4 regions of the Enterobacter sp. AC1 genome follow, and region 4 is predicted to be linked to each of the others. Evidence: predicted binding sites of a transcription regulator. Region 4 holds the regulator's gene; each other region holds the start of a gene.
What was found. The regulator LexA, encoded in region 4, represses DNA repair genes until DNA is damaged. The targets are predictions, from matches to a motif close to TNCTGTATGTACATACAGNA.

Region 1 (8,979 bases), on a different contig from region 4:
AAATGCTTTCTATGGCGGGCAAGGGCTGCATTATGGAGAACGCGCACCAGCGTCTGAAAGACCTGCATCCGGAGCTGGAAGTGATCGGCACCAACGGCGACAACGCGGTACCGAAATATCTGCGCAAGCTGTTCCTTGAATAATCTTCATTCGGTTATTTATTGCTCAGTTGTCAACTAAAGAGTTCGCTACAATGCCTGTCCTTCTTTCTGAGAGACAAGCATTGTGGCGCTACTCATTATCACCACTATCCTGTGGGCCTTCTCCTTTAGCCTGATTGGCGAATACCTTGCCGGTTCGGTCGACAGCTACTTCTCGGTGCTGATGCGCGTGGGGCTGGCAGCGCTGGTGTTCCTGCCGTTTCTGCGTACGCGCGGGCAATCGTTGAAAACGATCGTGCTGTATATGCTGGTGGGGGCGATGCAGCTCGGCATCATGTATCTGTTTAGCTTCCGGGCTTACGTCTACCTGTCCGTCTCTGAATTCCTGCTGTTCACCGTGCTTACGCCGCTCTATATCACGCTAATCTACGATTTGCTCAGCAAGCGCCGCCTGCGCTGGGGATATCTTTTAAGTGCGGCGCTGGCGGTGCTTGGGGCGGCGATTATTCGCTATGACAAGGTAAGCGATCACTTCTGGACTGGGTTGATGTTCGTCCAGCTCGCCAATATCAGCTTCGCCATCGGCATGGTGGGATACAAACGGCTGATGGAGACCCGTCCGATGCCGCAGCACAACGCGTTCGCCTGGTTCTATATGGGGGCCGCGATTGTCGCGGTGGTGGCGTGGTTTATGCTCGGCAACCCGCAAAAACTGCCGACTACCACCGTGCAGTGGAGCGTTCTGGTCTGGCTGGGCGTGGTGGCTTCCGGGCTGGGATACTTCATGTGGAACTACGGCGCTACGCAGGTAGACGCCGGTACGCTGGGGATCATGAACAACGTGCATGTCCCGGCAGGGCTGCTGGTCAACCTCGCCATCTGGCAGCAACAGCCGCACTGGCCGAGCTTCATTATTGGGGGAACGGTGATCCTGGCTTCGCTGTGGGTCCATCGACGCTGGGTCGCTCCGCGCTCCGCACAAACGGAAGATGGTCGCACGCGTGGTTCCGCGCTGAGCGAATAAACGCCTCTGTAATCGGCTGACGCTGCTCGCCATCGCGCACGGCGGCGTACAGCCTGCTCCACAGTCCTTCACCCAGGGTTTTGGTGACCACCAGACCCTGGCGTTCAAAACTTTCCACCACCCAATGCGGCAGCGCTGCGATACCCATTCTGGCCGCCACCATCTGAATCAACAGCAGGGTATTATCCACGCTTTTCAGCTGCGGGCTAATGCCTGCGGGCTGCAGGAAGTGACGCCAGATATCCAGACGACTGCGCTGAACCGGGTAAATCAGCAGCGTTTCTGTCGCCAGATCTTCCGGCGTGATGCGCGTTTTAGCCGCCAGGGGATGATCCGGCGCCAGCACCAGGCGCACTTCATAATCAAACATCGGCGAATAGTGCAGGCCGCTGCGCGGCAGTATGTCGGAGGTCATGACCAGATCCAGCTCGCCCTGCTGCAGCGAGGGCTGCGGGTCGAACGTCACGCCGGATTTAAAGTCCATCTCCACCTGCGGCCACTTCTGGCGGAAGTTCTCAAGCGCGGGGGTCAGCCACTGAATACAGCTGTGGCATTCAATGGCGATACGCAGTTTGGTCTGCTGCGGTTCGTTACACGCCTGCAGCGCGCTGGCGATCTGCGGCAGCACCTGATTCGCCAGCTGCAGCAGGATCTCGCCCTGAGGCGTAAAGCGCAGCGGCTGGCTCTTACGCACAAAAAGACGAAATCCAAGGCGCTGTTCCAGATCGCTGAACTGGTGAGAAAGGGCGGACTGGGTCTGGTGCAGCGTGGCCGCCGCCGCCGCGAGCGAGCCGCAGTTCCGCAACGCTTGTAGCGTTTTCAGGTGTTTTATCTCGATCATGAAAGTCCTTCACTTCGCCATGAACATTTTGCGCTTGAGGAATATACAGTACCTGCCAATTATAGATGTGTAAACATCTGGACGTCTAAATAACGAATTTCACAAGGGGCATACCATGACAATCCGCAATCACACTCTCGGTTTTCCTCGCGTTGGCCTGCGTCGCGAGCTGAAAAAAGCGCAAGAAAGCTACTGGGCGGGTAACGCCACCCGTGAAGAACTGCTGGCGGTAGGACGCGAACTGCGCGCCCGTCACTGGGATCAGCAAAAACAGGCGGGTATTGACCTGCTGCCGGTGGGCGATTTCGCCTGGTACGACCATGTTCTGACGACCAGCCTGCTGCTTGGCAACGTGCCGGCTCGTCATCAGAACAAAGATGGATCGGTAGATATCGATACCCTGTTCCGCATCGGCCGTGGCCGTGCGCCAACGGGTGAGCCTGCGGCAGCGGCGGAAATGACCAAGTGGTTTAACACCAACTATCACTATATGGTGCCGGAGTTCGTAAAAGGCCAGCAGTTCAGGCTAACCTGGACGCAGCTTCTGGATGAGGTGGACGAAGCGCTGGCGCTGGGCCACCAGGTGAAACCGGTGCTGCTCGGGCCGGTAACGTACCTGTGGCTGGGTAAAGTGAAGGGCGAGCAGTTTGACCGCCTCAGCCTGCTGAAAGATATTCTGCCGGTCTACAAACAGGTGCTGATTGAGCTGGGCAAACGCGGCATTCAGTGGGTGCAAATCGACGAACCCGCGCTGGTGCTCGAACTGCCGCAGGAGTGGCTCGATGCCTTCAATCCGGCGTATGACGCGCTGACCGGTCAGGTAAAACTCCTGCTGACCACCTATTTTGAAGGCGTGACGCCGAACCAGAAGACCATTACCGCGCTGCCGGTTCAGGGCCTGCACATTGACCTCGTACACGGTAAAGATGACGTGACGGAACTGCACAAGCGCCTGCCAGCGGACTGGCTGCTCTCCGCTGGCCTGATCAACGGCCGTAACGTCTGGCGCGCCGATCTCACCGAGAAATATGCCCAGATTAAGGACATTGTCGGCAAACGTGAGCTTTGGGTAGCATCTTCCTGTTCGCTGCTGCACAGCCCGATCGATCTGAGCGTGGAAACGCGTCTGGATACCGAGGTCAAAAGCTGGTTTGCCTTCGCGCTGCAAAAATGTGAAGAGCTGGCTCTGCTGCGCGACGCGCTCAACAGCGGCGACACGGCGGCGATTGCCGAATGGAGCGCACCGATTCAGGCGCGCCGTCACTCGGCTCGCGTGCATAACCCGGCGGTGGAAAAACGCCTGGCGGCCATCACCGCCCAGGACAGCCAGCGTCAGAGCCCGTATGAGGTGCGCGCTGAAGCACAGCGCGCCCGCTTCAACCTGCCTGCCTGGCCGACCACCACAATTGGTTCCTTCCCGCAGACCACCGAGATCCGCGGCCTGCGTCTGGACTTCAAAAAAGGCAATCTGGATGCGAATCACTACCGCACCGGCATCGCTGAACACATCAAGCAGGCGATTATCGAGCAGGAACGTCTGGGTCTGGACGTGCTGGTGCACGGTGAGGCCGAGCGTAACGACATGGTGGAATACTTCGGTGAACATCTGGACGGTTTCGTCTTTACCCAGAACGGCTGGGTGCAGAGCTACGGCTCCCGCTGCGTGAAGCCACCGGTGGTTATCGGTGACGTCAGCCGCCCGGAAGCGATCACCGTGGAGTGGGCGAAATACGCGCAGTCCCTGACGGACAAGCCGGTGAAAGGCATGCTCACCGGTCCGGTAACGATTCTTTGCTGGTCCTTCCCGCGTGAAGACGTGACCCGTGAAACCATCGCGAAGCAAATTGCGCTGGCGCTGCGGGACGAAGTGGCGGATCTCGAAGCCGCAGGCATTGGCATTATTCAGATTGACGAACCGGCGCTGCGCGAAGGCTTGCCGCTGCGTCGCAGCGACTGGGATGCGTACTTACAGTGGGGCGTGGAAGCGTTCCGCATCAATGCCGCGGTCGCGAAGGACGACACTCAAATTCACACCCACATGTGTTACTGCGAATTTAACGACATCATGGATTCGATTGCCGCGCTGGATGCTGACGTGATCACCATCGAGACCTCGCGTTCAGACATGGAGCTGCTGGAGTCGTTCGAAGAGTTCGACTATCCGAATGAGATTGGGCCGGGCGTGTACGATATTCACTCCCCGAACGTGCCGAGCGTGGAGTGGATTGAAGCCCTGCTGAAAAAAGCGGCTCAGCGCATTCCGGCAGAGCGCCTTTGGGTAAACCCGGACTGCGGACTGAAAACCCGCGGCTGGCCGGAAACCCGCGCAGCGCTCGCCAACATGGTGAAGGCGGCGCAGAACCTGCGACAGGCGTAGTGATGCTGGATTGCCGGGTGGCGCTAACGCTAGCCGGCCTACCTTAAGGCCCGGTAAGGCGTAGCCGCCACCGGGCTTTTTTTACGCTTTCTTCCCGCCGTACTGGCTAAACCACGCCAGCATCCGCTGCCAGCCATCTTTGGCTGATTCAGCGTGATAGCTCGGACGATAATCGGCGTTAAACGCATGGCCTGCATCCGGGTACACCACAATCTCCGCCTTCGCATTGGCCGCGCGGAGCGCATGGCGCATGGTCTCTACCGAATCAAGCGAAATACCGGTGTCCTGACCGCCGTACAGCCCTAGCACCGGAGCATTTAACTCGGTGGCGATATCCACGGGATGTTTCGGTGAATTCAGCGTTTTTTCACCTACCAGTTTGCCGTACCAGGCGACAGCGGCTTTGAGCTGCGGGTTATGTGCGGCGTACAGCCAGCTAATGCGCCCGCCCCAGCAGAAACCGGTGACCAGCAGACGATGTGGATCGCCCCCGTTGCGCGCCGCCCAGCTGGCAACGTGGTCGAGATCGGCCAGCACCTGTGCGTCAGGAACCTTGCTGACCAGGTTGCTGAGCAGTGTAGGAATATCGCTGTAGTTGTTCGGATCGCCCTGACGGAAGTAGAGCTCTGGGGCAACGGCCAGATACCCTTCCAGCGCCAGCCGGCGGCAGAGGTCGCGAATGTGCTCGTGAACCCCAAAAATCTCCTGAATCACAATCACGATGGGCAGCGGGCCGTCTGCCGATTTTGGCCGCGCGTGCCAGGCAGGCATATTCTCCCCCTGCGAGGGAATGGAGGTCTCGCCCGCCGTAATTTCCGCTTCTGACGTCGAAACGATGGTGGAAGCGTGTGGGGCCGCAGCAGGTGCAAAACCGGTTTTTTCAGTCATGGCATTCTCCGTACCAATGAGTTAGCGCAAAGGTAAATATAGACACCAGGTTAACAACTCACAGTGCCTTAAACGGTCTATCTTTTGTGCAGCATCTGGCGATATAACTTGTTAATGTGATGTAAATCACTTTTTTATGGAAATTTAATGCAATCATTTTCATTCATGGTGAGATGTGTCACGAAATTATGCTTACCGCTTCTGTAAAGTACCGTTTTACTTCTTCTGACTAACCGACCCACAGAGGAGTCACCTATGTCTAAGTCTGATGTTTTTCATCTCGGCCTCACCAAAAACGATTTACAAGGGGCTACGCTCGCAATCGTCCCTGGCGATCCTGAGCGTGTGGAAAAGATCGCCGCGCTGATGGATAAGCCGGTCAAGCTGGCAGCCCATCGCGAATTCACCACCTGGCGTGCAGAGCTGGATGGTAAAGCCGTGATCGTCTGTTCTACCGGTATCGGTGGACCGTCTACTTCAATTGCTGTTGAAGAGCTGGCGCAGCTGGGCATTCGTACTTTCCTGCGTATCGGTACCACCGGCGCTATTCAGCCGCACATCAACGTGGGCGACGTGCTGGTCACGACTGCGTCCGTACGTCTGGACGGAGCAAGCCTGCACTTTGCACCGATGGAATTCCCGGCAGTAGCAGACTTTGAATGTACCACTGCGCTGGTTGAAGCCGCGAAATCCGTAGGCGCGACTACCCACGTGGGCGTAACGGCCTCTTCCGACACCTTCTACCCGGGCCAGGAGCGTTACGACACCTTCTCCGGCCGCGTAGTAAACCGCTTCAAAGGCTCAATGGAAGAGTGGCAGTCCATGGGCGTGATGAACTACGAAATGGAATCCGCAACGCTGCTGACCATGTGCGCAAGCCAGGGTCTGCGTGCCGGTATGGTGGCGGGCGTTATCGTCAACCGTACTCAGCAGGAGATCCCGAACGCCGAAACCATGAAGCAGACCGAAAGTCATGCGGTGAAAATCGTGGTTGAAGCCGCGCGTCGCCTGATCTAGTCCTCTCCTTTCGAAATCAAAGGCCGACACGTTCGGCCTTTTTTTTTGCGTAGCGCCTCGCAGGAAAACCCTTTCAAACTGGACGTTTATACAGCACAATCTTATTTTGTGCGGGTAATACGTTGATGCAGGGGGCATTGTGGATATCTCAATCCTGATATATGCGGTGATTGCGCTGGCGGGCGTGGCGATAGGCTGGCTCATTTCCAGCTATCAACATGCGCAGCAGAAGGCCGATCAATTGGCAGAGCGCGAAGAGATAGTCGCTGAATTAAGCGCGGCAAAGCAGCAGTTTGCCCTGAGCGAACACTGGCGCGATGAGTGTGAACTGCTCAACAACGAGCTGCGTAATCTGCGTGATATCAACACCTCGCTGGAGGCCGATCTCCGCGAAGTGACCACCCGCCTTGAATCCACGCAACTGCATGCGGAAGACAAAATCCGCCAGATGATCAACAGCGAGCAGCGTCTCAGCGAACAGTTTGAGAACCTCGCCAACCGTATTTTTGAGCACAGCAACCGCCGCGTTGACGAACAGAACCGCCAGAGTCTGAACAGCCTGCTGACGCCCCTGCGCGAACAGCTGGACGGTTTTCGCCGCCAGGTGCAGGACAGCTTTGGTCAGGAAGCCCGCGAGCGCCACACGCTGGCGCATGAGATTCGCAATCTTCAGCAGCTCAATGCGCAAATGGCGCAGGAAGCGGTCAACCTGACCCGGGCGCTTAAAGGGGATAACAAAACCCAAGGCAACTGGGGAGAAGTGGTGCTTACCCGCGTACTGGAAGCTTCTGGCCTGCGGGAAGGGTATGAATACGAAACGCAGGTGAGTATCGAAAACGATGCCCGCTCGCGTATGCAGCCGGATGTCATAGTGCGGCTGCCGCAGGGTAAAGATGTGGTGATTGATGCCAAAATGACGCTGGTGGCATATGAGCGCTACTTTAATGCGGAAGATGACTTCACGCGTGAGTCTGCCCTGCAGGAGCACATTGCCTCCGTGCGTAACCACATTCGCCTGCTCGGCAGAAAAGATTATCAGCAACTGCCTGGCCTGCGCTCGCTGGACTATGTTCTGATGTTTATCCCGGTTGAGCCCGCGTTTCTGCTGGCGCTCGACAGACAGCCTGAGCTGATCACCGAAGCGCTCAAAAACAACATTATGCTGGTCAGCCCCACCACGCTGCTGGTGGCCCTGCGCACCATTGCCAACCTGTGGCGCTATGAGCACCAGAGCCGCAACGCGCAGCAGATTGCCGATCGCGCCAGCAAGCTGTACGACAAAATGCGCCTCTTCGTGGACGACATGTCTTCGGTCGGGCAGAGCCTGGATCGTGCGCAGGATAACTACCGTCAGGCGATGAAAAAACTCGCCTCCGGCCGTGGCAATCTTCTGGTGCAGGCCGAAGCATTCCGCAGCCTTGGGGTAGAGGTTAAACGCGAGATTAATCCGGAATTGGTCGATCAGGCTATCGCCCAGGACGAAGAGTTTCGCCTACGTGAAGGTGCGGACGAACAAAAGACAAACAGTGAAGACAACACCTTAGCGGCAGATTTATCACCCGAAGAGCCTCCCGCGCGTTTCTTTCGCGGTGGTTGAAACGTAGGGCAATCGCGCCCAATCTGTTACACTTCACGAACATTTTACTGATAAGCAGGCTCTGAGATGGTTGACGATTCACAAGACACAACGCACTTTGGCTTTCAGACTGTCGCCAAAGCGCAGAAAGCTGACATGGTGGCCCACGTATTTCATTCCGTGGCGGCGAAGTACGATGTGATGAATGACCTGATGTCGTTCGGTATTCATCGCTTGTGGAAGCGCTTCACCATTGACTGTAGCGGCGTGCGTCGTGGACAAACTGTGCTGGATTTAGCCGGCGGTACGGGCGATTTAACCGCGAAATTCTCCCGTCTGGTGGGCGAAACCGGTCGCGTTGTTCTCGCAGATATTAATGACTCCATGCTGAAAATGGGACGCGAAAAGCTGCGTAACATCGGCGTGGTGGGAAATGTGGAATATGTGCAGGCAAACGCCGAAGCGCTGCCGTTCCCGGACAACACCTTCGACTGCATCACTATCTCCTTCGGCCTGCGTAACGTTACCGATAAAGAAAAAGCGCTGCGTTCCATGTATCGCGTGCTGAAGCCGGGTGGACGCCTGCTGGTGCTCGAGTTCTCTAAACCCATTATTGAGCCGCTGAGCAAAGCTTACGACGCCTATTCCTTCCACGTGCTGCCGCGCATCGGCGAGCTGGTGGCCAACGACGCGGAAAGCTATCGCTATCTGGCGGAGTCTATCCGTATGCACCCGGATCAGGACACCTTAAAAGCCATGATGCAGGACGCGGAATTTGAGAACGTTGAATATTTCAACCTGACGGCGGGTGTCGTCGCGCTGCATCGCGGTTACAAATTCTGAGTGGAGGTGTCCCGTGCCCTTTAAACCCTTAGTCTCCGCAGGCATCGAGAATGTACTGAACGCTTTTCTGTATCGCGCTCCGGCGCTGAAAGCTGCACGTCAGCGGCTGAGCGGGAAGGTATTACGTATTGTTTTAAAAGAGTTCTCGACGCCGCTTGTGCTGGTCTTCAGCGAACGCCAGCTCGACGTTCTGGGGGAGTGGGAAGGTGAAGCCGACTGCTCGGTCATCACTCACATGAGCGTGCTGCCAAAACTGCGCGATCGTCAGCAATTAACGGCGCTTATCCGCAGCGGTGAGCTGGAAGTGGAAGG
Region 2 (4,857 bases), on a different contig from region 4:
GACCATGCCGGTGTAACCCAACCAAAAAACGAATGGCGTAAACCCGCCGGGCATTCTATTGCCTGAAATTAAGGAGAACGCGTGATGCGAAACAGTGAAAACCGCCCTTATCCGATTGGAAGTGAAGAACTGAAACGCCTGCTGAGGGAGGCAAAAACAGAGGAACGATGCGCACGAGCCCGCGCGGTCTCCCTGCGCCTGGAGGCGCTGGCGAGCCATATCTTCAAAACCGGCATGAGCGGGGAAGACGTTGCCGAACTGCTGTGCCTCGAGGCGGCCCGCTACGAGCGCGAATCACAGGAGCTGCACTGATGGCTGATTTTATCGATCTTGCGCAGGCGCGCGAGCAGGAAGACAGAGAGCGGCACATAAATCACGCCCGCAGACGGCCCGCATCGCCTTCGCGTTTCCTCTGCGAGGACTGCGAGGCCCCGATACCTGAGGCGCGCCGCATGGCGGTGCCCGGCGTGGCCCTGTGCGTCACCTGCCAGGAGATCGCGGAGATGAAAAATAAACACGTCCGGGGAGGATGAGTTGGCTACGTCATTTGCTTATCCGTGGAACGCTCCGCGGTCGGCCATTGCCAGCCCCTACCTTACTCATGCCCAACTGCAGCGCCGCGATCGCCTTTTCGCGGCGCTGCAGCAGGCAAGAATTGCCCTCTCACAGCAGCCTGACTGCGTGCGCGTTGACGTCTGGCGCACGGTCGACGCCCTAGAACAGCGTCGGGGCAGCCCGCAGGCCAATGCCTTTTTGATCCGCTTCTGCAACAGGATGCTGCCCCGCCTGCGGCAGGTCTCTGAACGCTATGCCTGCGCGGGCCTGCACAGCGCGGTCTCCCGGGCCGTGTTTGACGGCCATTTCGACACCCGGCTTCTGCAATACCTTGCCTCGCGCATGGTCGAGCTGGTTGCCCGCTATAACCGACTTCCGGATATGTCCCGCGCGGATATCGACCTGCTGGCCGCCGATATCGCCAGCTTTATTCGCGGCGAGCTGGCGAATATTAACGATGCTGACATGGGTGAATACCAGACGCTGTTCGTCTGGTATCAGCGCGCCGGGCTGATCGCCCGTCAGTTCAACGTGTCGCCTCCGCACTGGGAGCGGGTGTCGAAGACGTTTTTTAACAAAGATGATGTTGCCGCGGCGGTGATCCGCCTGTTTTCCGAGGCGTGGTGGCGCGGGCGCCTGCGCCGGATCGCGGCTGCCTGGCGCGAGCATTTGCAGATTGCCCTCGGCAACGTCAGCAAAAAGAGAACGGCGTATGCGAGCAAGCGCTGTGTGACCGAGTGGCGCGAGCAGAAGCGCCGCACCCGCGAATTTCTCAAGGGCATGGAGCTGGAAGATGAAGAGGGCAACCGCATCAGCCTGATTGAAAAATACGATACCTCGGTGGCCAACCCGGCCATACGTCGCTGTGAACTGATGACCCGCATTCGCGGGTTTGAAAATATCTGCCAGGCGCTGGGCTATGTGGGCGAGTTCTATACCTTAACCGCCCCCGCGCGGTATCACGCGACCGTGAAATCGGGCTACCCCAACGCGAAGTGGAACGGTGCCAGCCCGGCGGAGACGCAAAGCTACTTTACCCGGCTGTGGGCGCGCATCCGCGCAAAGCTGCACCGGGAGGGGCGCCGTATTTTTGGTATCCGCGTTGCGGAACCCCATCACGACGGTACGCCCCACTGGCACATGCTGATGTTTATGCGGCCGGAAGAGGTCGAATGCGTTCGCCGGATTATAGGGGACTACGCGCGGGGGGAGGATGCCGCCGAGCTTCAGAGCGAAAGCGCCAGACAGGCGCGCTTTCACGCAGACGCCATCGATCCGCAGAAAGGCAGCGCTACCGGCTATATCGCCAAATACATCTCGAAGAATATCGACGGCTATGCGCTGGATGGCGAGGCCGATAGCGAAAGCGGCGGGCTGCTGAAGGAGACGGCGTCCGCCGTGTCGGCCTGGGCGGGGCGCTGGCACATTCGCCAGTTTCAGTTTATCGGCGGGGCGCCGGTAACGGTCTACCGCGAGCTGCGCCGTCTGGCGGATACCGAGGCCGCGCGAGGGCTGAGCGTCGAGTTTGCCGCCGTCCATGACGCTGCCGATGCCGGGGACTGGGCGGGTTACGTCACCGCGCAGGGCGGGCCGTTTGTGCGTCGCGATGATTTACAGGTGCGCACGCTGTATGCCCCGCGCGCCGGGTTCAACCAGTACGGCGAGGAAACCGTCCGTATCCGCGGCGTGTACGATTCAGCCGTCGGCGCGGGCAGCCCAATTTTAACCCGACTCACCGAGTGGAAAATTGTGCCGAAGCGGGCCGTGGATCCTAAGGATGCACCTGTGCCTCCTCGGAGTTCTGTCAATAACTGTACGGTGAGCGATCTCTCTCAACCCCTTAACCGGCGTGCGAGACGGGCGTTAACCGAGCGCATCAAACGCATCCGGCCCGGCGCAGCGGCGCCCTTTGTCTACGAGCGGGATCCGCAGAACGGGGTTCCGGAGAGGGTGATTGACGAGATCCGGCTCGCCACCGGAATCGCCATCAGCCGGGGAGAGGCCCTGCATCTTATGGCGGGCGGCGTCAGCCGCTTTAACGACAGATGGTGCAGAGGCGCAGCTGATGGATCGCTCTTTCCGGCGGCGCGTTCTTATCAGGAAAAGGCGCGAAAAATCCTTGAACGTATTGGGCATTTAACGGAACTGCTCACCCGGCGGGTACGCTAATCTCCATCGATATCATGTACATACCGTGAAGGGTTCTGATTTTTCGCTTCACTCTTTTTATGAATACGTGATACTGTATGTTTATACAGTATCTCGTGGTGGAGGTTGTGTGGACAGAGAGTTGAACGAGCAGGTCATGATTGAACGCGTCGAGATGATTGCGCGACTCACGACAGAAGGAACGTGTCAGGAAAGAGATCGTGAAATTGCCCTGAATTTGATTGCTGAGATTGCGCGGGGAAATTTAATCAAGAACAACGCGTTTACCGTTGTTTTCTCGGCATCGCCTGTTCCGGAACGCATTAAAAAAGAGGGTAACGTTCGGGTGAACATTACCCTCGATAAAGATCGGCAGATTGGCCATGCCGTCGTCGAGGCCTTCCAGTGCGAACTGACCCGCAGAATACGGTCCCTGTTTCCGTCATCCCGGGTAAACGTGAAGTTAGGCTCGGTGACGGGAGTCGAGCTCCAGGGGCTTGAAAGAGAGGCCGATCGCGAGGCGCTGGACGCTATTCTCCGGGAAGTCTGGGAAGACGAGAGCTGGCGCTAGCCCCGGCTCATTACCCGACCCCACGCCCTCATTCAGATTTTGCGCTTCCGTTGAACCACGCGTCGCTGCTCGCGGACGGTCTGTTGTGTCCGCGTTTGCCCATCTCTCAGCGATAGCGAAAAGACCGCCGGCCCGGGAAACTCTACGGTACCTGGAAAACCGGATGTTGGGAGCGTCTGATGAAAATCTATGCAATGCAGGGGGACACGCTTGATGCCGTTTGCGCTCGCTTTTATGGGCGCACGGCTGGCGTCGTTGAAGCCGTTCTGAAGGCCAATTCTGGCCTCGCGGAGTTAGGCGTTATCTTGCCTCACGGCACGCCGGTAGAGATGCCGGAGGTGGATAGCGCCCCCACAAAAGAATCCGTAAACCTATGGGACTGAGCCTGGAGAAGATCACCACGTTTATCGCCTACTGGCTGGCCGTGGCGCTGGCCTGGTTCGGGGCGATGTCTCCTGAAAAAGTCGCGCTGTACGTAGGGAGCCTTTGCGCCATTTTTACCGCGCTGACGAATTACTGGTTTAAGCGAAAAACCTGGCGCTATCTCCAGTCTCTGGGCCTCGACAAGAAGAGCATTCGTGAACTCAATAATTAAGCGTTGCAGCGTCGCCGGCGTGCTGGCCCTGGCGGTGCTGATGCCTGACTTTCGGCTGCTGAAAACGTCCCCGGAGGGGCTGGCGTTGATTGCCGATCTCGAAGGATGTCGCCTCTCGCCTTACCGGTGCAGCGCCGGGGTCTGGACGTCAGGCATTGGCCACACGGCAAACGTCGTGCCGACGCGGGACATTACCGAGCGTGAGGCCGCGGTAAACCTGGTCGCTGACGTGCTCAACGTTGAGCGGCGGCTGGCGGCGTGCGCGCCGGTGGAGATGCCGCCCCGGGTCTACGACGCGCTGGTGAGTTTTACCTTTAATGTCGGCACGGGCGCCGCCTGCCGTTCGACCCTGGTGTCGTTTATTAAGCGTAAACAGTGGCCGCAGGCATGCGGCGAGCTTACCCGCTGGGTGTACGTCAACGGCGTCAAAAATACCGGGCTGGAAAACCGCCGCGTTCGCGAGAAGGCCTGGTGCATGAAGGGGCTGCCGTGAGGGTCCTCATGCTGATATTGGCCGGGCTGCTGGCCGTCACGCTGTGGCTTCGTCATGACAATCAGACCTTGTCCCGCTCCTTGGCCACCGCTAACCGGGTCGCCAGTGAGCAAAAAAACGCTCTCGCCGCGCTTAATCAACAGCTTTCCCTGGCACAGCGGATGGCCAGATCCAACGAAAACGCACAGGTGAGGCTCCGTGAGGCGCTGCTCGCTGCGGGTGAGGAGCAGGCGAAACGGGAAGCGACTATCGGGAGATTGCTCAATGAAAATGAAGCGTTACGCCGCTGGTATACCGCTCAGCTGCCTGATGCTGTCCGCAGGCTGCACACCCGCACCGCCTGCGCCTCCGCAGCACATTGTTTACAACGCCTGCCCGAAGGTGAGCCGCTGCCCGATGCCGGGAAGCGAACCCGCCACTAACGGCGATCTCAGCGCAGATATTCGCAGGCTTGAGTACGCCCTTATCGCCTGCGCGCTGCAGGTGGAAACCATT
Region 3 (8,979 bases), on a different contig from region 4:
AACTTCTCCAGCAACGATTATCTCGGGCTGAGCCAGCATCCGGCCATTATCCGCGCCTGGCAGCAGGGCGCGGAGCGATACGGCGTGGGCAGCGGCGGTTCCGGGCACGTCAGCGGATACAGCACGGCGCACCGGGCGCTGGAGGAGGCGCTTGCCGACTGGCTGGGCTACCCGCGCGCGCTGCTGTTTATCTCGGGTTTTGCGGCCAATCAGGCGGTGATTGCAGCCCTGATGGGCAAGGACGACCGCATTGTCGCCGACCGCTTAAGCCACGCCTCCCTGCTGGAGGCGGCAAATTTAAGCCCGGCTCAGCTGCGCCGCTTCGCCCATAACGATGCGGGGCAACTCGCTGCGCTGCTGGATAAGCCCTGTAACGGGCAGCAGCTGGCGGTCACGGAAGGGGTGTTCAGCATGGATGGCGACAGCGCGCCGCTTGCCGCGCTGCACGACGCCGCAAAGCGGCAAAACGCCTGGCTGCTGGTTGATGATGCCCACGGCACTGGCGTGATGGGCGACGAAGGGCGCGGCAGCGCGCATCTGCAAAACGTGAAGCCGGAGCTGCTGATTGTCACCTTCGGCAAAGGCTTTGGCGTGAGCGGCGCCGCCGTGCTGTGCAGCGAGCCCGTCGCCGATTATCTGCTGCAGTTTGCCCGGCATTTGATCTACAGCACCAGCATGCCGCCCGCGCAGGCCGTGGCGCTGTCAGCGTCCCTGGCGGTGATCCGCAGCGCAGAAGGCGATGAACGCCGGGCGCGTCTGGCTGACCATATTCAGCGTTTTCGCCAGGGCCTGGCGCAGCTTCCCTTCCGGAGCACCGATTCGCAGAGTGCGATCCAGCCGGCGATCGTCGGTGAAAACAGCCTGGCGCTCGCGCTGGCGCACGCGCTGCGCGAGCGGGGAATGTGGGTGACGGCCATTCGTCCGCCCACCGTGCCGCCGGGTACTGCCCGCCTGCGCCTGACGCTCACGGCGGCGCACGAAGCAGAGGATATTGATGCCCTTCTGGAGGCGCTGCATGTCGCCAGTCAATAAGCAGGCCATTGCGGCGGCATTTGGCCGTGCCGCGCGCAGCTATTCCCGGCACGATGAGCTTCAGCGTCAGAGCGCAGAGGGGCTGCTGGCGTTGCTCGGTGAAACGCGTTTTAGCCAGGTACTGGACGCCGGGTGCGGTCCCGGCGGGAATAGCCGCTACTGGCGCGAAGCGGGAAGCCATGTTACGGCTCTCGACCTGTCATCCGACATGCTTGCGGAGGCACGTCAGCAGCAGGCTGCACACCGCTATCTGGTCGCGGATATCGAAGCGATTCCGCTGGCGGACGCGCAATTCGATTTGGTCTGGAGCCATCTCGCCGTGCAATGGTGCAGCAGCCTGCCGCAGGCCTTAAGCGAGCTTTATCGCGTGGCGCGCCCGGGCGGGAGCGTGGCGTTTACCACGCTGCTGGAAAGCTCGTTACCGGAGCTGAATCAGGCCTGGAGGGCGGTAGATCGCCAGCCGCACGCCAACCGGTTTTTATCACACGAGCGGGTCACTCAGGCGCTGGCAGGTCGGCGCTATCGCAGCGCGGTTCAGACCATCACCCTCAATTTCAGCGACGCGCTCAGCGCCATGCGCTCGCTGAAGGGCATAGGCGCCACGCATCTGCATACCGGGCGCGAGAAAAAACCGCTCACCCGGGGTCAATTGCAGCGTCTGGAGCTGGCCTGGCCGCAGGAACGGGGACATTTCCCGCTCTCTTATCAACTTTTTCATGGGGTTATCGAACGTGACTGAACGCTATTTTGTCACCGGAACGGATACGGAAGTGGGTAAAACGGTTGCCAGCGCGGCGCTGCTGCAGGCGGCGCGAAAGCTTGGGAAAAATACCGCCGGGTATAAGCCGGTAGCTTCCGGCAGCGAGATGACGGCGGAAGGGTTACGCAACACCGACGCGCTGGCGCTCCAGCGGAACAGCACGCTTGAGCTCGCCTATTCAGCGGTGAATCCGTATACCTTTGCCGAACCCACGTCGCCGCACATCATCAGCGCCGACGAAGGTCGTCCCATTAATTTCGCCGTGCTCTCTGCCGGATTACGCGCGCTGGAAAGCCAGGCGGACTGGGTTCTGGTGGAGGGCGCAGGCGGCTGGTTTACGCCGCTCTCGCAGGAGCAGACGTTTGCCGACTGGGTGCAGCGCGAGCAGCTCCCGGTCATTCTGGTCGTAGGGGTGAAGCTCGGCTGTATCAACCATGCCATGTTGACCGCGCAGGCCGTTTCGCAGGCAGGGCTGCGCCTGGCGGGCTGGATAGCTAACGACGTGGTTGCCCCCGGCAAGCGGCATCAGGAGTACCTGGCAACGCTCAAGCGGGTTCTTCCTGCCCCATTCCTCGGGGAGATCCCGTGGCTTGCGGAGGATGCCGAACGTGCCGAAACCGGGCGCTATCTTGACCTCAGCGCCTTGCTTCCAGCGACATCCAGTGGGCAATAAGCTCATCGTCCAGTTCGTTAACGTGGCCATGGGCCACGTTACGCCCGCGATAAAGCATGCAAAAACGATCCGCGAACCGGCGAATAAACGACAGTTGCTGTTCAGCCAGCAGCACCGTCATCCCGAGCTCTCGGTTTAAGCGCACCAGCAGCTGCCCCAGCTTATGGGCGAAACCGTGACCTGCGCCGTGCAGGGGCTCGTCCAGAATCAGCATCCGCGGACGGTTTACCAGCGCATTGGCCAGGGCCAGCTGGTACTGGTCGTCTGGCGAAAGGGTATTGCCCCGGGACTGACGCAGCGCGTAGAGCTCCGGGAACAGGTCGTAAACCTCACTTTTTGCTTCCGCGTCGGGCTTGCCCATCGCCCGCATGGCGATATGCAAATTCTCCTCAATCGTCAGCTGGGAGAAGATCCGCCTGTCCTGCGGGACATAGCCAATCCCCGGCCCCGTCCGCTGTTCTGGCACCTGGCTTAGCAAATCACGCGGCGGCGCGCCTGCCTCATGCCAGATGATGGTACCGCTTTCGACGGGCACTTTCCCGGCGATGCAATTCATGAGGGTGGTTTTCCCCATTCCCGGCAGGCCAACAACGCCTGTACACATCCCTTGCGGAAAATCTAAATCCACGTTCCATAGCGTATGTTGGCTTCCGTAAAACTGGTTCACTGCACGCAGACTCAACATCTTTCTCTCCTTAAAAATGTGTGTAGGTGAGGCACGTTCTGGATTGTGCAAAACCCCTGCCACAAAGCGCAAAGTGACTAAAAAAGCGACTTTTTTAGGAATAAGTTACAGGAGAGCGGTATAAAACCAGAGGGATTGCACATCGACGGTGCCGGCGGTGGTGAGTTGTGGTGCAGGGCCAGAAATGATGAAAATGTGAGCAAGATCTCGTCGATTGGTTATGAATGACTCAACTGTTAATCATCAAAAAATAGCTATAAAAATTTTTTCCTGCCGGTTCGTGGGAAAATCCGGGAATTTGCCGAGCGCCAGTCTGTATGGGCTGGAAGCAGTTATCCACTATTCCTGTGGATAACCATGTGCATTAGAGTTAGAAAACACGCGATAAGCGAGAGGAGACGCGGCTTTCGCCCAAATTGGCGCGAAACGCGGCTTTAGAAAATATCGTTTATTATTTAACTGGTTAGATAAAAGCAATTCCCGTCATGAAAGTGTCACCCGTAGCCATAAAACTATCATTACCTGGCTTGACAAATGTTAAAAAAGAAAAAGTTCTGGGGATAACCTGTCCTGACTGGTGTTTTATGTTGTCACAGTCGAAATTTTGGCCGCTATCGCGCTAATCATTCAGGCGCTACTCTAAATATCGTGACATGCTACTGGTTTTTCATCCAGTGTTTTTTACTGGCATTCCTGGCCACAACGAGTAAAATTACTCACCTGCCGCTTATAACGTCATCAGGTTGTCGCCCATGAGTAAACCGTTCAAATTGAATTCTGCTTTCCGTCCTTCGGGGGATCAGCCCGAGGCCATCCGCCGTCTGGAAGAGGGGCTGGAAGATGGGCTGGCACACCAGACGCTGCTGGGGGTAACCGGTTCCGGCAAAACGTTTACCATTGCTAACGTGATCGCTGACCTCCAGCGCCCCACGATGGTGCTGGCGCCCAATAAAACCCTGGCCGCACAGCTTTACGGCGAGATGAAAGAGTTCTTCCCGGACAACGCGGTGGAATATTTCGTCTCCTATTACGATTACTACCAGCCCGAAGCCTATGTCCCGAGCTCCGACACCTTCATTGAAAAAGATGCTTCGGTAAACGAGCACATTGAGCAGATGCGTCTTTCAGCCACGAAGGCGCTGCTTGAGCGTCGCGATGTGGTCGTCGTGGCATCGGTTTCCGCTATCTACGGTCTGGGTGACCCGGATCTGTATCTGAAGATGATGCTGCACCTGACGCAGGGGATGATCATCGATCAGCGGGCGATTTTGCGCCGTCTCGCGGAGCTGCAGTACACCCGTAACGACCAGGCCTTCCAGCGCGGGACGTTCCGCGTGCGCGGTGAGGTGATCGACATCTTCCCGGCGGAATCGGACGATATGGCGCTGCGCGTTGAGCTGTTTGACGAAGAGGTCGAGCGCCTCTCGCTGTTCGACCCGCTGACAGGGCACATTGAGTCGGTGATTCAGCGTTTCACCATCTACCCGAAAACGCACTACGTGACGCCGCGCGAGCGTATCGTGCAGGCGATGGAAGAGATTAAAGTGGAGCTGGCAGACCGCCGTAAGGTGCTGCTGGCGAACAACAAGCTGCTGGAAGAGCAGCGCCTGAGCCAGCGTACCCAGTTCGATCTGGAGATGATGAACGAGCTGGGCTACTGCTCCGGCATCGAAAACTATTCCCGTTTCCTCTCCGGCCGCGGGCCGGGCGAGCCACCGCCGACGCTGTTTGACTATCTTCCTGCAGACGGTTTGCTGGTGATCGACGAATCCCACGTCACTATCCCGCAGATTGGCGGGATGTATCGCGGTGACCGCGCGCGTAAAGAAACGCTGGTGGAGTACGGTTTCCGCCTGCCGTCGGCGCTGGATAACCGTCCGATGAAGTTTGAAGAATTCGAGGCGCTGGCCCCGCAGACCATCTACGTGTCGGCGACCCCGGGCAACTACGAGCTGGAAAAATCCGGCGAGGACGTGGTTGACCAGGTGGTGCGTCCGACCGGGCTGCTGGACCCGATTATCGAGGTGCGTCCCGTGGCGACGCAGGTGGACGATCTGCTTTCCGAGATCCGTGCCCGTTCCGCCATCAACGAGCGTGTGCTGGTGACCACGCTCACCAAGCGCATGGCGGAAGACCTGACCGAGTACCTCGAAGAGCACGGCGAGAAGGTGCGTTATCTGCACTCGGATATCGATACCGTGGAGCGAATGGAGATTATTCGCGACCTGCGTCTGGGCGAGTTTGACGTGCTGGTGGGGATCAACCTGCTGCGAGAAGGTCTGGATATGCCGGAAGTCTCGCTGGTGGCGATCCTGGATGCCGATAAAGAGGGCTTCCTGCGTTCTGAGCGCTCTCTGATCCAGACCATTGGCCGCGCCGCGCGTAACGTCAACGGCAAAGCGATTCTGTACGGTGACAAAATCACCCCGTCGATGGCGAAAGCGATTGGCGAAACGGAGCGCCGTCGCGAGAAACAGCAGCGCTACAACGAAGAGCACGGCATTACTCCGCAGGGGCTGAACAAGAAGGTGGTCGATATTCTGGCGCTGGGTCAGAACATTGCGAAGACCAAAACGAAAGGCCGCGGCAAGGCGCGTTCAGTGGTGGAAGAAGATACCGTCGTGCTGACGCCGAAAGCGCTGCAGCAGAAAATCCACGAGCTGGAAGGACAGATGATGCAGCACGCGCAGAACCTGGAGTTCGAAGAGGCGGCGCAGATCCGCGACCAGCTCCATCAGCTGCGGGATCTTTTCATCGCCGCGTCGTAGCTAAAGCGGCGTGTTTTCTTCCTCTCCCTGTGGGAGAGGGCCGGGGTGAGGGCATCAGGCCGCACAAGACGAGCCTAACCCAGCGCCTGAATCGCCTTCTCCAGCGCTTCGCGCAGCAGATGGCGGTCATGGCGATATTTAATATCGCTGGCCTCCAGCGGCTCCTGCACCACCAGACGATCCCCAATCCCGGACACGTCGACTTTCGGTCCCACCACCACGCCGTCGATAATTTTCTTCCCGACGTACTGCTCCATCAGGCTCAGCTTGTCCGCCAGCGACAGGCTTGCGGCTGCCGGGCTCAGTTCACGGCCCAGGTTACCGATATAGACCATCGGGGCAGGGGTGCGGCGCAGCGCCTGGGCCAGCTCTTTCACCAGCAAAATGGGCATCAGGCTGGTGTAAAAACTGCCCGGACCGATCAGGATCACATCCGCTTCAGCAATGGCCTCAACCGCTTCGCGCGTGGCGGGAACGCTTGGGTAGGTCATCAGCTCTTTCGGCGGCAGAATGAGCTGATCGATATTCACTTCGCCGTAAACTTCATGACCTTCCGCGTCGATGGCCATCAGATCGACCGGCTGCTCAGACATCGGGATCAGGAACGCATCCACTTTCAGCAGATTTCGTATCAAATTGATGGCTTCCAGCGGGCGCACGCTCAGGTGATCCAGAGCTTTAAGCATTAAATTTCCGAGGTTATGCCCGGAAAGTTCTCCATTACCGCCGAAACGGTACTCAAACATTGCGGATGCAACGCTCGGTTCGGTAATCAGCTGGTTCAGACAGTTGCGCATATCGCCCCAGGCGATCCCCCCTTCTGCACGTCGGATGCGCCCCGTAGAGCCGCCGTTATCCGTTGTGGTCACGATCCCTGTCAGCCTTGAGCCGAGTGAAGACAAAGAGGACATCACCCGGCCCAGACCGTGGCCTCCGCCGAGTGCGACCACACGGTCAAGATCCGCAAAAGTGCGATTGCGCATACATATTCCTTATCACGTTCAATGTGCGTAACACTACCCTAACTACCCCTAAAAGACGATGCCTCACCGGACGCAAAATGACGCATATCAATGCGAAGATGCTGTTTTTGCGTATTCTGTAGTGAAAATACACAATCATGTCGTTATGTAGTTGTTTATATAGCGTTAAGCGAGAATAGCGAAGAGTGGATTTACGCGCTACTATCGCCATAACCACGTTTTCAAATTTGAAAACATACACTCTAGCCTTTGTGCCTGTGTCGAAAGATATGGCGCTCTGGCCGTGGCGAATATGCCACCAGGGTACAGAAAGAAATGACTGTGCCTCCCATATCTGGAAAGGTGTACATGGCTTCACAACTTACTGATGCTTTCGCGCGTAAGTTTTATTACTTACGTCTGTCGATTACCGACGTGTGCAACTTCCGTTGCACCTACTGCCTGCCCGACGGCTACAAACCGGGCAGCGTCACCAATAACGGCTTTCTCTCCGTGGATGAAGTGCGCCGCGTCACGCGCGCCTTCTCTGAGCTCGGCACCGAAAAAGTGCGTCTGACCGGCGGTGAACCTTCGCTGCGTCGCGATTTTCCCGACATCATTGCCGCCGTGCGTGAAAACGAGCGTATCCGCCAGATTGCGGTAACCACCAACGGATACCGTATGGCCCGCGACGTGGCCGCCTGGCGTGATGCCGGCCTGACCGCCATCAACGTCAGCGTGGACAGCCTGGATGCCCGCCAGTTTCACGCCATTACCGGCCAGGATAAATTTCGCCAGGTGATGGACGGCATCGACGCGGCGTTTAGCGCCGGGTTCGAGAAGGTCAAAGTCAACACGGTCCTGATGCGCGACGTCAACCATCATCAGCTGGACACCTTCCTGGCGTGGATCAAATCCCGCCCCATTCAACTGCGCTTTATCGAACTGATGGAGACGGGCGAGGGGAGTGAGCTGTTCCGCCGCCATCACATCTCCGGCATGGTGCTGCGCGACGAGCTGCTGAAGCGCGGCTGGATCCATCAGATTCGCCAGCGCAGCGACGGCCCGGCTCAGGTCTTCTGCCACCCGGACTACGACGGGGAAATCGGGCTGATCATGCCCTATGAGAAAGACTTTTGCGCCAGCTGTAATCGTCTGCGCGTCTCCTCCGTGGGCAAGCTGCATCTGTGCCTGTTCGGCGACGGCGGCGTCGAACTGCGCGATCTGCTGAAAGATGATGCCCAGCAGAGCGCGCTTGAAGCGCGTATCTCAGAGGCTCTGACGCATAAAAAACAGACCCACTTCCTGCATCAGGGCAACACCGGCATTACTCAGAACCTGTCCTACATTGGCGGGTAATCAGGCTTAAGAGGGAATCAGAAGATGAGTCAGGTAAGCGCAGAATTTATCCCGACACGTATTGCCATTCTTACCGTTTCCGACCGCCGTGGCGAAGAGGATGATACCTCCGGCCACTGGCTGCGCGAGGCGGCCCATGACGCGGGACATCAGGTTGTCGATAAGGCGATCGTCAAAGAAAACCGCTACGCCATTCGCGCGCAGGTTTCGCAGTGGATCGCCAGTGATGAGGTGCAGGTGGTGTTGATTACCGGCGGCACCGGCTTTACCCCAGGCGATCAGGCGCCCGAAGCGCTGCTCCCGCTGTTCGATCGCGAAGTGGAAGGCTTCGGTGAAGTGTTCCGTATGCTCTCCTTTGAAGAGATTGGTACCTCCACGCTGCAGTCGCGCGCGGTGGCGGGCGTGGCAAACAACACGCTGATTTTCGCTATGCCGGGCTCGACTAAAGCCTGCCGTACCGCGTGGGAAAACATTATCGCCCCGCAGCTGGATGCCCGTACCCGTCCATGTAACTTCCATCCCCATTTAAAGAAATAAGCTATGTCTCAACTGACCCACATTAACGCCGCTGGCGAAGCGCATATGGTGGACGTTTCCGCCAAAGCGGAAACGGTGCGCGAGGCGCGCGCCGAAGCGTTCGTCACTATGCTGCCGGACACGCTGGCGATGATTATTGACGGCAGTCACCACAAGGGTGACGTGTTTGCGACCGCGCGCATCGCGGGCATTCAGGCCGCGAA
Region 4 (8,979 bases):
CAGTCCCGACTGACGGCAGGCTGCTCGCCAGACATCCTGCAGCTGTCCGCTTTCGCGCGCGCCGTACGCCTGCCCCGAATGCGCTTCAACCGCATAGGCAAAACCGTCCAGCGCGTAGGCGGTAAAGGTCAGAAGCGTCATCAATACCGCGTTGACGGCGACGATTTCGGGTCCCAGCCGGGCTCCGAAAACCGTCAGCGCGCCGAAACAGAGCTGGAGAAGCAGCGAGCGGAGCATGATGTCACGGTTGAGCGCCAGCAGCTTCCGGATATTCCCGCGCCAGGCAGTTTTAAGCAGCGTAAGGGAGATCCCGCGCATCGCCAGAACGCGCCAGACCATCCACAAACCAATAATAAAGGTTCCGTATTCTGCAATCGCGGTTGCCAGTGCCGCACCCTGCACGTTCATATGCAGACCCATCACCAGCCAGACGTCCAGCACAATGTTGAGAAGGTTACCCACCACCAGCAAAATCACCGGTGCACGGGCGTACTGTACGCCCAGGAGCCACCCCAGCAGAACCAGGTTAGCCAGCGAGGCGGGCGCGCTGAGCCAGCGGATTTCAAGGAAACGTCGCGCCTGCTCCAGTACCGCTTCGCTGCCGCCAACGATATTGAGCGCAAGCTCAATCAGGGGAGCGCGCAGTAAAACGATTAGCGCCCCTGCGCCAAGCGCAAGTATCAGCGGCTGCACCAGCGCGCGAGCCAGACGCAGCGGATCTTTTGCGCCATAAGCCTGTGCGGTCAGTCCGGTGGTACTCATGCGCAAAAAGAGCAGCAGCATAAACAGGAAGCTGGTAGCCGTCGCGCCAATCGCCACGCCGCCAAGATAAACAGGCGAATCAAGATGACCAATAACGGCAGTATCGACCAGACCCAGCAAGGGCACGGTGATATTGGAGAAAATCATCGGCAGAGCAAGACGCCACAATGCCTTATCGGATGCCGTCAGCAGTGACATGAAAAATACCGGGAGCAGGAAATGAATCAGGCTACAGCGGAGCCGTAGCCTGCCAGGAGGAGATTAAAGCCATTCACCGTTGCGAATAACCCCAACCGCCAATCCTTCGATAGAGAAGTTATGTTCACGGAGATCCACCACAATCGGGGAGAACTCGTTGTTTTCAGGCAGAAGCTGGACGGTATTACCCTGCTTTTTAAGGCGCTTAACGGTCACTTCGTCATCAATGCGTGCGACCACGACCTGGCCGTTGCGCACATCCTGCGTTTTGTGAACCGCAAGCAGATCGCCGTCAAGAATACCGATGTCTTTCATCGACATACCGCTTACGCGCAGCAGGAAATCAGCGCTCGGTTTGAACATGGCTGGATCGACCTGATAGTGGCCTTCAATATGCTGCTGTGCCAGTAAAGGCTCACCAGCAGCAACGCGCCCCACCAGCGGAATGCCCGTCTCTTCTTCCACCAGCAGGCGGATACCACGTGACGCGCCCGAAACAATCTCAATCACGCCCTTACGTGCCAGGGCTTTCAGGTGTTCTTCGGCAGCATTCGGCGAACGGAAGCCCAGACGCTGCGCGATTTCCGCACGCGTGGGTGGCATACCCGTCTGGCCGATATGATCCCGGATGAGATCAAACACCTCTTGCTGCCTGGTCGTTAACGCTTTCATTCCGCCCCCTGGGTGTATATACAGTTATGCTGTGAGTATATACAGTCAAAGGCGATTTTGGAACCAAAAACTGCACAAAAAACCAGGGACTTAATTATTCCTCGAGGCTCATCGGAAATGTGACCAAAGCAGCGTGACCCAGGTGATAACGGCAGTAATAATTGACAGCAACACGGCAGCAGAGCCCATGTCTTTTGCCCGGCCAGAGAGTTCGTGGAAATCAGATCCGATACGGTCAACAACAGCTTCAATAGCGCTATTAAGAATTTCCACTATCATCACCAGAAGCACGGAGCCGATCAGAAGAACGCGTGTTATTGCATCAACATCAAGGAAACAGGCGATAATCACCGCGATGATAGCGGCGACGCCCTCCTGTCGAAAAGCGGCTTCATTGATCCACGCGGCGCGGAAACCTTTCCAGGAATAGCCGGCGGCTTTGATGATTCGAGTTAACCCAGTGGTATTATTGGCCATTAAAAGAACCTTTTATTGGAAATAGCGTCAGTAACTATAGCTGTAGCGCGTTTCGCTGCCGCTTGAAGTATGACGGGTAACAACAGAAATTTTGCGCGCTTTCTGTTATCCTTGCGCCGCAATTGCATTATTAACCAGAGGCTTTACATCGTTTATGTCCGGCTGGCCACGAATTTACTACAAATTACTTAATTTACCATTAAGCATCCTGGTAAAAAGCAAGTCTATCCCAGCGGAACCCGCGCTGGAATTGGGGCTCGATACGTCGCGTCCTATTATGTACGTTTTGCCTTATAACTCGAAGGCAGACTTACTGACGCTTCGCGCCCAGTGTCTGGCGCATGACCTACCTGACCCGCTTGAACCGCTGGAAGTTGACGGCACCCTGCTGCCGCGTTACGTGTTCATTCACGGTGGACCTCGCGTGTTTACCTATTACACGCCAAAAGAAGAGTCCATCAAGCTGTTCCATGACTATCTCGACCTGCACCGCAGCAATCCTGATCTGGATGTGCAGATGGTGCCGGTGTCGGTGATGTTTGGTCGCCGTCCGGGCCGTGAAAAAGGTGAAGAGAATCCACCGCTGCGCATGCTTAACGGCATCCAGAAGTTCTTCGCGGTCTCCTGGCTGGGACGCGACAGCTTTGTGCGCTTCTCGCCTTCCGTTTCGCTGCGCCGAATGGCGGACGAGCACGGCACCGACAAGATCATCGCGCAAAAACTGGCGCGCGTGGCGCGTATGCACTTCGCCCGTCAGCGCCTGGCTGCCGTAGGGCCACGCCTCCCGGCGCGTCAGGATTTGTTCAACAAGCTGCTGGCCTCTAAAGCGATTGCCCGCGCCGTTGAAGACGAAGCGCGCAGCAAAAAAATTTCGCATGAGAAAGCCCAGCAGAACGCCATTGCGCTGATGGAAGAGATTGCAGCGAACTTCTCTTACGAGATGATCCGCCTTTCCGATCGTATTCTCGGCTTTACCTGGAACCGCCTCTATCAGGGCATCAACGTTCATAACGCCGAGCGCGTACGCCAGCTGGCGCACGATGGCCATGAAATTGTCTATGTTCCCTGCCACCGCAGCCACATGGACTACCTGCTCCTTTCTTATGTCCTCTATCACCAGGGGCTGGTACCGCCGCACATCGCTGCCGGCATCAACCTGAATTTCTGGCCAGCAGGCCCGATTTTCCGCCGCCTGGGCGCCTTCTTTATCCGGCGTACCTTCAAGGGCAACAAGCTCTACTCCACCGTGTTCCGCGAGTATCTGGGCGAGCTGTTCAGCCGCGGCTATTCCGTGGAGTACTTCGTGGAGGGCGGTCGTTCCCGTACCGGACGTCTGCTCGATCCTAAGACCGGCACGCTGTCGATGACCATTCAGGCCATGCTGCGCGGGGGAACCCGTCCCATCACGCTGGTGCCAATCTACATTGGTTATGAGCACGTGATGGAGGTGGGCACTTACGCCAAAGAGCTGCGCGGCGCGACCAAAGAGAAAGAGAGCCTGCCGCAGATGCTGCGCGGCCTGAGCAAGCTACGCAACCTGGGCCAGGGCTACGTGAACTTTGGCGAGCCGATGCCGCTAATGACGTATCTGAACCATCACGTTCCGGAGTGGCGCGAGTCCATCGATCCTATCGAAGCGATCCGTCCGGCCTGGCTGACGCCAACGGTTAACGGCATTGCGTCCGAGCTGATGGTGCGCATTAACAACGCCGGGGCGGCTAACGCCATGAACCTGTGCTGTACGGCGCTTCTGGCTTCGCGCCAGCGCTCGCTGACCCGTGAGCAGCTGACGGAACAGCTGGATTGCTATCTGGATATGATGCGCAACGTGCCGTATTCGGTTGATTCAACCGTGCCTTCTGCAACCGCCAGTGAGCTTATCGATCACGCGCTGCAGATGAACAAGTTTGAAGTCGAAAAAGACACGATCGGCGACATCATCATTCTGCCGCGCGAGCAGGCAGTGCTGATGACGTACTACCGCAACAACATCACCCATATGCTGATGCTGCCGTCGCTCATGGCGGCCATCATCACCCAGCATCGCCGCATCTCGCGTCAGGAGCTGTTACGTCACGTTGATACGCTCTACCCGATGCTGAAAGCGGAGCTGTTCCTGCGCTGGAGCAAAGATGAGCTGGCGGGCGAGCTGGACAAACTGACGGAAGAACTGCGTCGTCAGGGGCTGATCACCGTCACGAATGACGAGCTGCATATTAATCCGTCACGCTCCCGTACCCTTCAGCTGCTGGCGGCCGGTGCGCGCGAAACGCTGCAGCGCTACGCCATTACCTTCTGGCTGCTGAGTGCGAACCCGTCTATCAACCGCGGTACGCTGGAAAAAGAGAGCCGGACGCTGGCACAGCGCTTGTCCGTTCTGCACGGCATTAATGCCCCTGAATTCTTCGACAAAGCGGTCTTCAGTTCCCTGGTGCTGACGCTGCGTGACGAAGGCTATATCAGCGATACGGGCGACGCCGAGCCGGAAGAGACCCTGAAGGTGTACCAGATGCTGGCAGAGCTGATCACCTCGGACGTGCGTTTGACGATTGAGAGCGCCACGCAGGGCGAGTGATGTGAAAAAGCCGGGTGGTGGTTTCACCTTTCCCGGCCTGGTGTTCTGCATAATAAAAAGGCCCGGTAAGCGCTAGCGCTACCGGGCCTTATTTTTCGGCCTTACTAAATCACCGCATTTAGCTCAGCAGCGTAAAGGCAATCATCCCGACAACCGCACCCGTCGTGCCGAGGATGGTTTCCATCAGCGTCCAGGTTTTCAGGGTCTGTGCTTCGGTGGCACCGGTGAACTTACCGAACAGCCAGAAGCCTGCGTCGTTAACGTGGGAGACCACAATCGAACCGCCCGCGATACAGATAGACAGCGCGGCCATCTGCGCACCGGAGTAGTTCAGCTGTTCAATTACCGGCATCACCAGACCGACGGCGGTTAAACACGCCACGGTTGCGGAACCCTGAATGATGCGCACCGCCGCAGCCAGCACAAAGCAGGTTACCGCAATCGGCAGGCCCATTCCGGTCAGCGCTTCACCCAGAGCCGGGCCTACGCCAGAATCCACCAGCACCTGCTTGAACACGCCGCCTGCACCGATCACCAGCAGGATAATACCTGCAGGCTGCAGCGCAGCACCACAGATCTCCATCACCCGGTCTTTCGGCATCCCCTGACGCATCGCCAGGCCGTAAATCGCCACCAGACAGGCCACCAGGATCGCCGTAAATGGATGGCCGATAAACTCGAACCACTCGTAGGCGGAAGACCCTACCGGCACAAAGCGCGCGGCGATGGTTTTCAGACCCACGAGAACCAGCGGCAGCAGAATCAGCGACAGGCTGAAGCCGAAGGACGGCATTTTGCCTTCGCCCAGGTGCGGCTCGGTGATGTCGTCAGGAATGTGCAGCTCAACGTAACGGCTGATGAAGTTGCCCCACAGCGGGCCGGCAATAATCATCCCCGGGATCGCCGCACACAGGCCAATCAGAATCATCCAGCCAAAGTCAGCGTGCATCTGCGAGGCGAGCAGCATCGGCGCGGGTCCAGGCAGCAGAAACGCTGCGGCCGCCGCCACGCCCGCAAACAGCGGAATAACCAGCTTCACGAGGTTAGTGCCGGTGTGGCGAGCCATGGAGAACGCCACGCTAATCAGCAGCACCACGGCGACTTCGAAGAACAGCGGCAGCGCGCAAATCAGACCCGCCAGGCCTATCGCGTAGTGCGCGCGGCTGTGGCCAAAGGATTTCAGCATTTTGACGGCAATCTGGTCGACCGCGCCCGTCTCGTGCAAAATCTTGCCAAACATCGCGCCAAGCGCGACCACAATCGCCAGGAAGCCCAGCGTGCCGCCCATCCCTTTTTCCATCGTCGCGGCAATCTTGTCGAGCGGCATACCGGAAAAGAGACCAGCACCAATAGAAACCACCATCAAAGCAACAAAGGCGTGCATACGCGCCTTCATCACCAAAAACAGCAGCAGCAATACGGAACCCACTGCTGTCAAAACTAGCGTTAATGTACTCAAAACTTACTGCCTTTTATTAATGACCTCGATGGTGCTGGCAACAACACCTTCCAGTGACTGATCGATATCAACCACTAAGACGTCTTTCTCGTCTTCACCCGGCTCCTGCAGCGCTTCGAACTGCGTCACCAGCATTTGAGTTTTGAAGAAGTGACCCTTACGCGCCTTCAGGCGGCTTTCAATCACCTCGAAGTCCCCTTTCAGGTAGATGAAAGAGAGGTTCGGGTTGCCGTCACGCAGCAGATCGCGGTAGGTTTTTTTCAGCGCGGAGCAGACGATCAGGGAAACTTTGTTGGTGCGCTGCATGGCGAACGCGGCGTCATTCAGCGCCTGCAACCACGGTTTGCGGTCGTCGTCGTTCAGCGGCTCGCCGGAGGCCATTTTCATGATATTGCTGCGCGGATGGAGGAAGTCACCATCCAGAAATGCAGCCTGGAGTTGATGCGCCACTTCGCTGGCTACGGCTGATTTCCCGCTACCGGAAACGCCCATCAGGACGTAGACGTGGTGATCGTGATTAGTCGTGCTCAAAGGGTGTCCCTCAGTCAATTGTTACGGGTAACAGTTATCGGTAACATTGTCCTGCCGGGGCAAAAGAGAAGCAATATCCAAACGTGCGCGAAGTGAATAAGTGTGAGCTACTTCAAATTTGTCAGTTCAAATAGATCCACCCGGTGACAAGGTGAAACCTAAATCTAACATTTTTGGGGTAACCGTCTCGCCACGAATGCGCGCCAGCAGGCGTTCTGCGCCAATGCGGCCCATACGTTCACGCGGGGTCAGGACGCTCGCCAGACGCGGCTCCATCACCTGGCCGATGTCGTGGCCGTGGAAACCGGCGATCGCCATATCATCAGGGATCTTCAGCCCCAGACGCTGACACTCAAACGCCGCGCCGACCGCAAGGTCATCGTTGGTACAGAAAATACCGTCCAGTTGCGGATACTCACGTCGCGCCTGACGCATCAGCTCAATACCCGACGTATAGGAAGAGGACTGCTCCACCATCACGCTGTACGGGGTTAAGTTCGCGTCGAGCATCGCCTGCTCGTATCCCTTCTGTTTGATGATAGTACGTTCATCAAGTCGCGCACCCAGATAGGCAATATGACGATGCCCGCGGGCGATAATTGCCGCCGTCATCTGACGCGCCGCTTCGAAGTTATCAAAGCCCACGGCGATGTCGAGGCACGGCGACTGACTGTCCATCAGTTCCACCACCGGAATGCCGGCGACTTCAATCATTTTGAGCGTGCGGGCAGTGTGGGTACGTTCGGTTAAAATCAGGCCGTCAATGTTCCAGGAAAGCATGGATTCCAGACGTTCTTCTTCCAGTTCCGGCTTGTAACCGTAGTGGGCGAGCATGGTCTGGTAACCAAAAGCATCGGTGACGCTTTCAATGCCGCGCAGGACTTCAGCGAACACCTGGTTGGTTAAGGACGGCAGAAGGACGCCCACCGCGCGGCTGGTCGCATTGGAGAGAATATCGGGTGCACGGTTGGGGATATAACCCAGTTCATCAAGGGCAGCGGCAATCTTGCCACGCAACGCCACGGAAACCTGTTCCGGGTTACGTAAAAAACGGCTGACCGTCATTTTGGTCACACCGACGCGATCGGCGACATCCTGAAGTACGGGGCGTTTCTTTTTCATCGTCCTGAGAAATCTTGAAGTGAGAGATTTTCTCAGTTTATCACGGACAAAGCCCATCCTTCCCCTGTCATAGGGAAGGATGGGCATTTATTTATGATTTATTACACCGGCGGCAGGTCAAACAGCAGAATTTCACTTTCGCTGTCCGCATGCACGGAGAGCGCCTGCTCGTCCCAGATTGCCAGTCCATCGGCGGTTGTCGCTTTGGTGCCGTTGATGGACACTTCACCTTTCACCACCTGGATCCAGACGCGGCGGTTAGCGGCAATCTGATGCACAGACTGTTCATCTTTCGCCAGCGCCCAGCGGTACAGCTCCATATCCTGATGCACTTTCAGGGAGCCTTCACGCGCGTCCGGGGACAGTACCAGCTGTTTGCCCTGTTTCGCGTCGAAGCGGCGCTGCTCGTAGCGTGGCGTGATGCCGGTTTCTTCTGGAATGATCCAGATTTGATACAGGTGCAGTTTTTCCGTTTTGCTCGGGTTGTACTCGGAGTGACGCACCCCGGTACCCGCGCTCATAATCTGGAACTCGCCCGCCGGAACCTGCTCTTTGTTGCCCATGCTGTCCTGGTGCTCAACCGCGCCTTCCAGCACATAGGTCAGGATTTCCATGTCTTTGTGCGGGTGGGTACCGAAGCCCTGGCCTGCATCAATCACATCGTCATTAATCACGCGCAGTGCGGAGAAGCCCATGAAGTTCGGGTCGTAGTAGTCGGCAAACGAGAATGAATGCCATGAGTCCAGCCAGCCATGATTCGCGTGACCACGTTCGTTTGCTTTGCGTAAGTAGATCATTGTTTTCACCCTCAGTTCGTTTCGATGGAGTAAGTGTGGACGCAAATGGTCTGGGATCATAGAGGGTGAAAATTGACTCCTCTGTTCAAAAATTATGAACAAGCGCAGAGGAGCCTTTTTTGCTTATTTCGCGAGGGTTACCGTGGCAGGAGAGGCCTGTTCGAAGGCCCGCTCCAGGATTTCCAGGTTAGTCAGAACGTCAGATTCCTTGACGTAATTCGGCGTGCCGTTGGTGAGAGTCTCAAACAGCGCATCGTACACGCGGCCATAGTCACCCGCTTCGGGTTTGATTTCTTCTTTTGCGGTTGTGCCATCGGCTTTCACATACTCCAGCACGCCAACCGAATCATCCGCCGCAAAACCCGGCTCACCGGGCATGATATTGG

Region 1: a site for LexA is predicted at 6,325-6,344, ahead of rmuC (DNA recombination protein RmuC). Genes of this name have one in related genera too.
Region 2: a site for LexA is predicted at 2,796-2,815, ahead of M2433_RS17135 (DinI-like family protein). Genes of this name have one in related genera too.
Region 3: a site for LexA is predicted at 3,729-3,748, ahead of uvrB (excinuclease ABC subunit UvrB). Genes of this name have one in related genera too.

Annotation. Positions count from the first base shown of each region.
Region 1 covers NZ_JBNDIZ010000013.1:57,553-66,531, forward strand. The annotation lists gene yigL (sugar/pyridoxal phosphate phosphatase YigL) at 1-143, shown strand, start outside; gene M2433_RS23135 (carboxylate/amino acid/amine transporter) at 226-1,125, shown strand; gene metR (HTH-type transcriptional regulator MetR) at 1,013-1,966, opposite strand; gene metE (5-methyltetrahydropteroyltriglutamate--homocysteine S-methyltransferase) at 2,082-4,343, shown strand; gene M2433_RS23150 (dienelactone hydrolase family protein) at 4,425-5,231, opposite strand; gene udp (uridine phosphorylase) at 5,487-6,248, shown strand; gene rmuC (DNA recombination protein RmuC) at 6,388-7,845, shown strand; gene ubiE (bifunctional demethylmenaquinone methyltransferase/2-methoxy-6-polyprenyl-1,4-benzoquinol methylase UbiE) at 7,912-8,667, shown strand; gene ubiJ (ubiquinone biosynthesis protein UbiJ) at 8,681-8,979, shown strand, end outside.
Region 2 covers NZ_JBNDIZ010000006.1:84,269-89,125, reverse strand. The annotation lists gene M2433_RS17155 (DUF5347 domain-containing protein) at 1-16, shown strand, start outside; gene M2433_RS17150 (DUF2732 family protein) at 85-312, shown strand; gene M2433_RS17145 (TraR/DksA family transcriptional regulator) at 312-533, shown strand; gene M2433_RS17140 (replication endonuclease) at 535-2,724, shown strand; gene M2433_RS17135 (DinI-like family protein) at 2,834-3,274, shown strand; gene M2433_RS17130 (tail protein X) at 3,454-3,657, shown strand; gene M2433_RS17125 (primosomal protein) at 3,648-3,869, shown strand; gene M2433_RS17120 (lysozyme) at 3,853-4,362, shown strand; gene lysB (Rz-like lysis system protein LysB) at 4,371-4,784, shown strand; gene lysC (Rz1-like lysis system protein LysC) at 4,672-4,857, shown strand, end outside.
Region 3 covers NZ_JBNDIZ010000002.1:483,139-492,117, forward strand. The annotation lists gene bioF (8-amino-7-oxononanoate synthase) at 1-1,032, shown strand, start outside; gene bioC (malonyl-ACP O-methyltransferase BioC) at 1,016-1,771, shown strand; gene bioD (dethiobiotin synthase) at 1,764-2,465, shown strand; gene M2433_RS07215 (ABC transporter ATP-binding protein) at 2,428-3,150, opposite strand; gene uvrB (excinuclease ABC subunit UvrB) at 3,903-5,918, shown strand; gene yvcK (uridine diphosphate-N-acetylglucosamine-binding protein YvcK) at 5,993-6,901, opposite strand; molybdenum cofactor riboswitch at 7,128-7,262, shown strand; gene moaA (GTP 3',8-cyclase MoaA) at 7,250-8,239, shown strand; gene moaB (molybdenum cofactor biosynthesis protein B) at 8,264-8,776, shown strand; gene moaC (cyclic pyranopterin monophosphate synthase MoaC) at 8,780-8,979, shown strand, end outside.
Region 4 covers NZ_JBNDIZ010000010.1:68,914-77,892, forward strand. The annotation lists gene dinF (MATE family efflux transporter DinF) at 1-960, opposite strand, end outside; gene lexA (transcriptional repressor LexA) at 1,024-1,632, opposite strand; gene M2433_RS21405 (diacylglycerol kinase) at 1,741-2,109, opposite strand; gene plsB (glycerol-3-phosphate 1-O-acyltransferase PlsB) at 2,264-4,684, shown strand; gene gntU (gluconate transporter) at 4,803-6,143, opposite strand; gene gntK (gluconokinase) at 6,147-6,674, opposite strand; gene gntR (gluconate operon transcriptional repressor GntR) at 6,801-7,796, opposite strand; gene M2433_RS21430 (pirin family protein) at 7,898-8,593, opposite strand; gene M2433_RS21435 (oxidoreductase) at 8,717-8,979, opposite strand, start outside.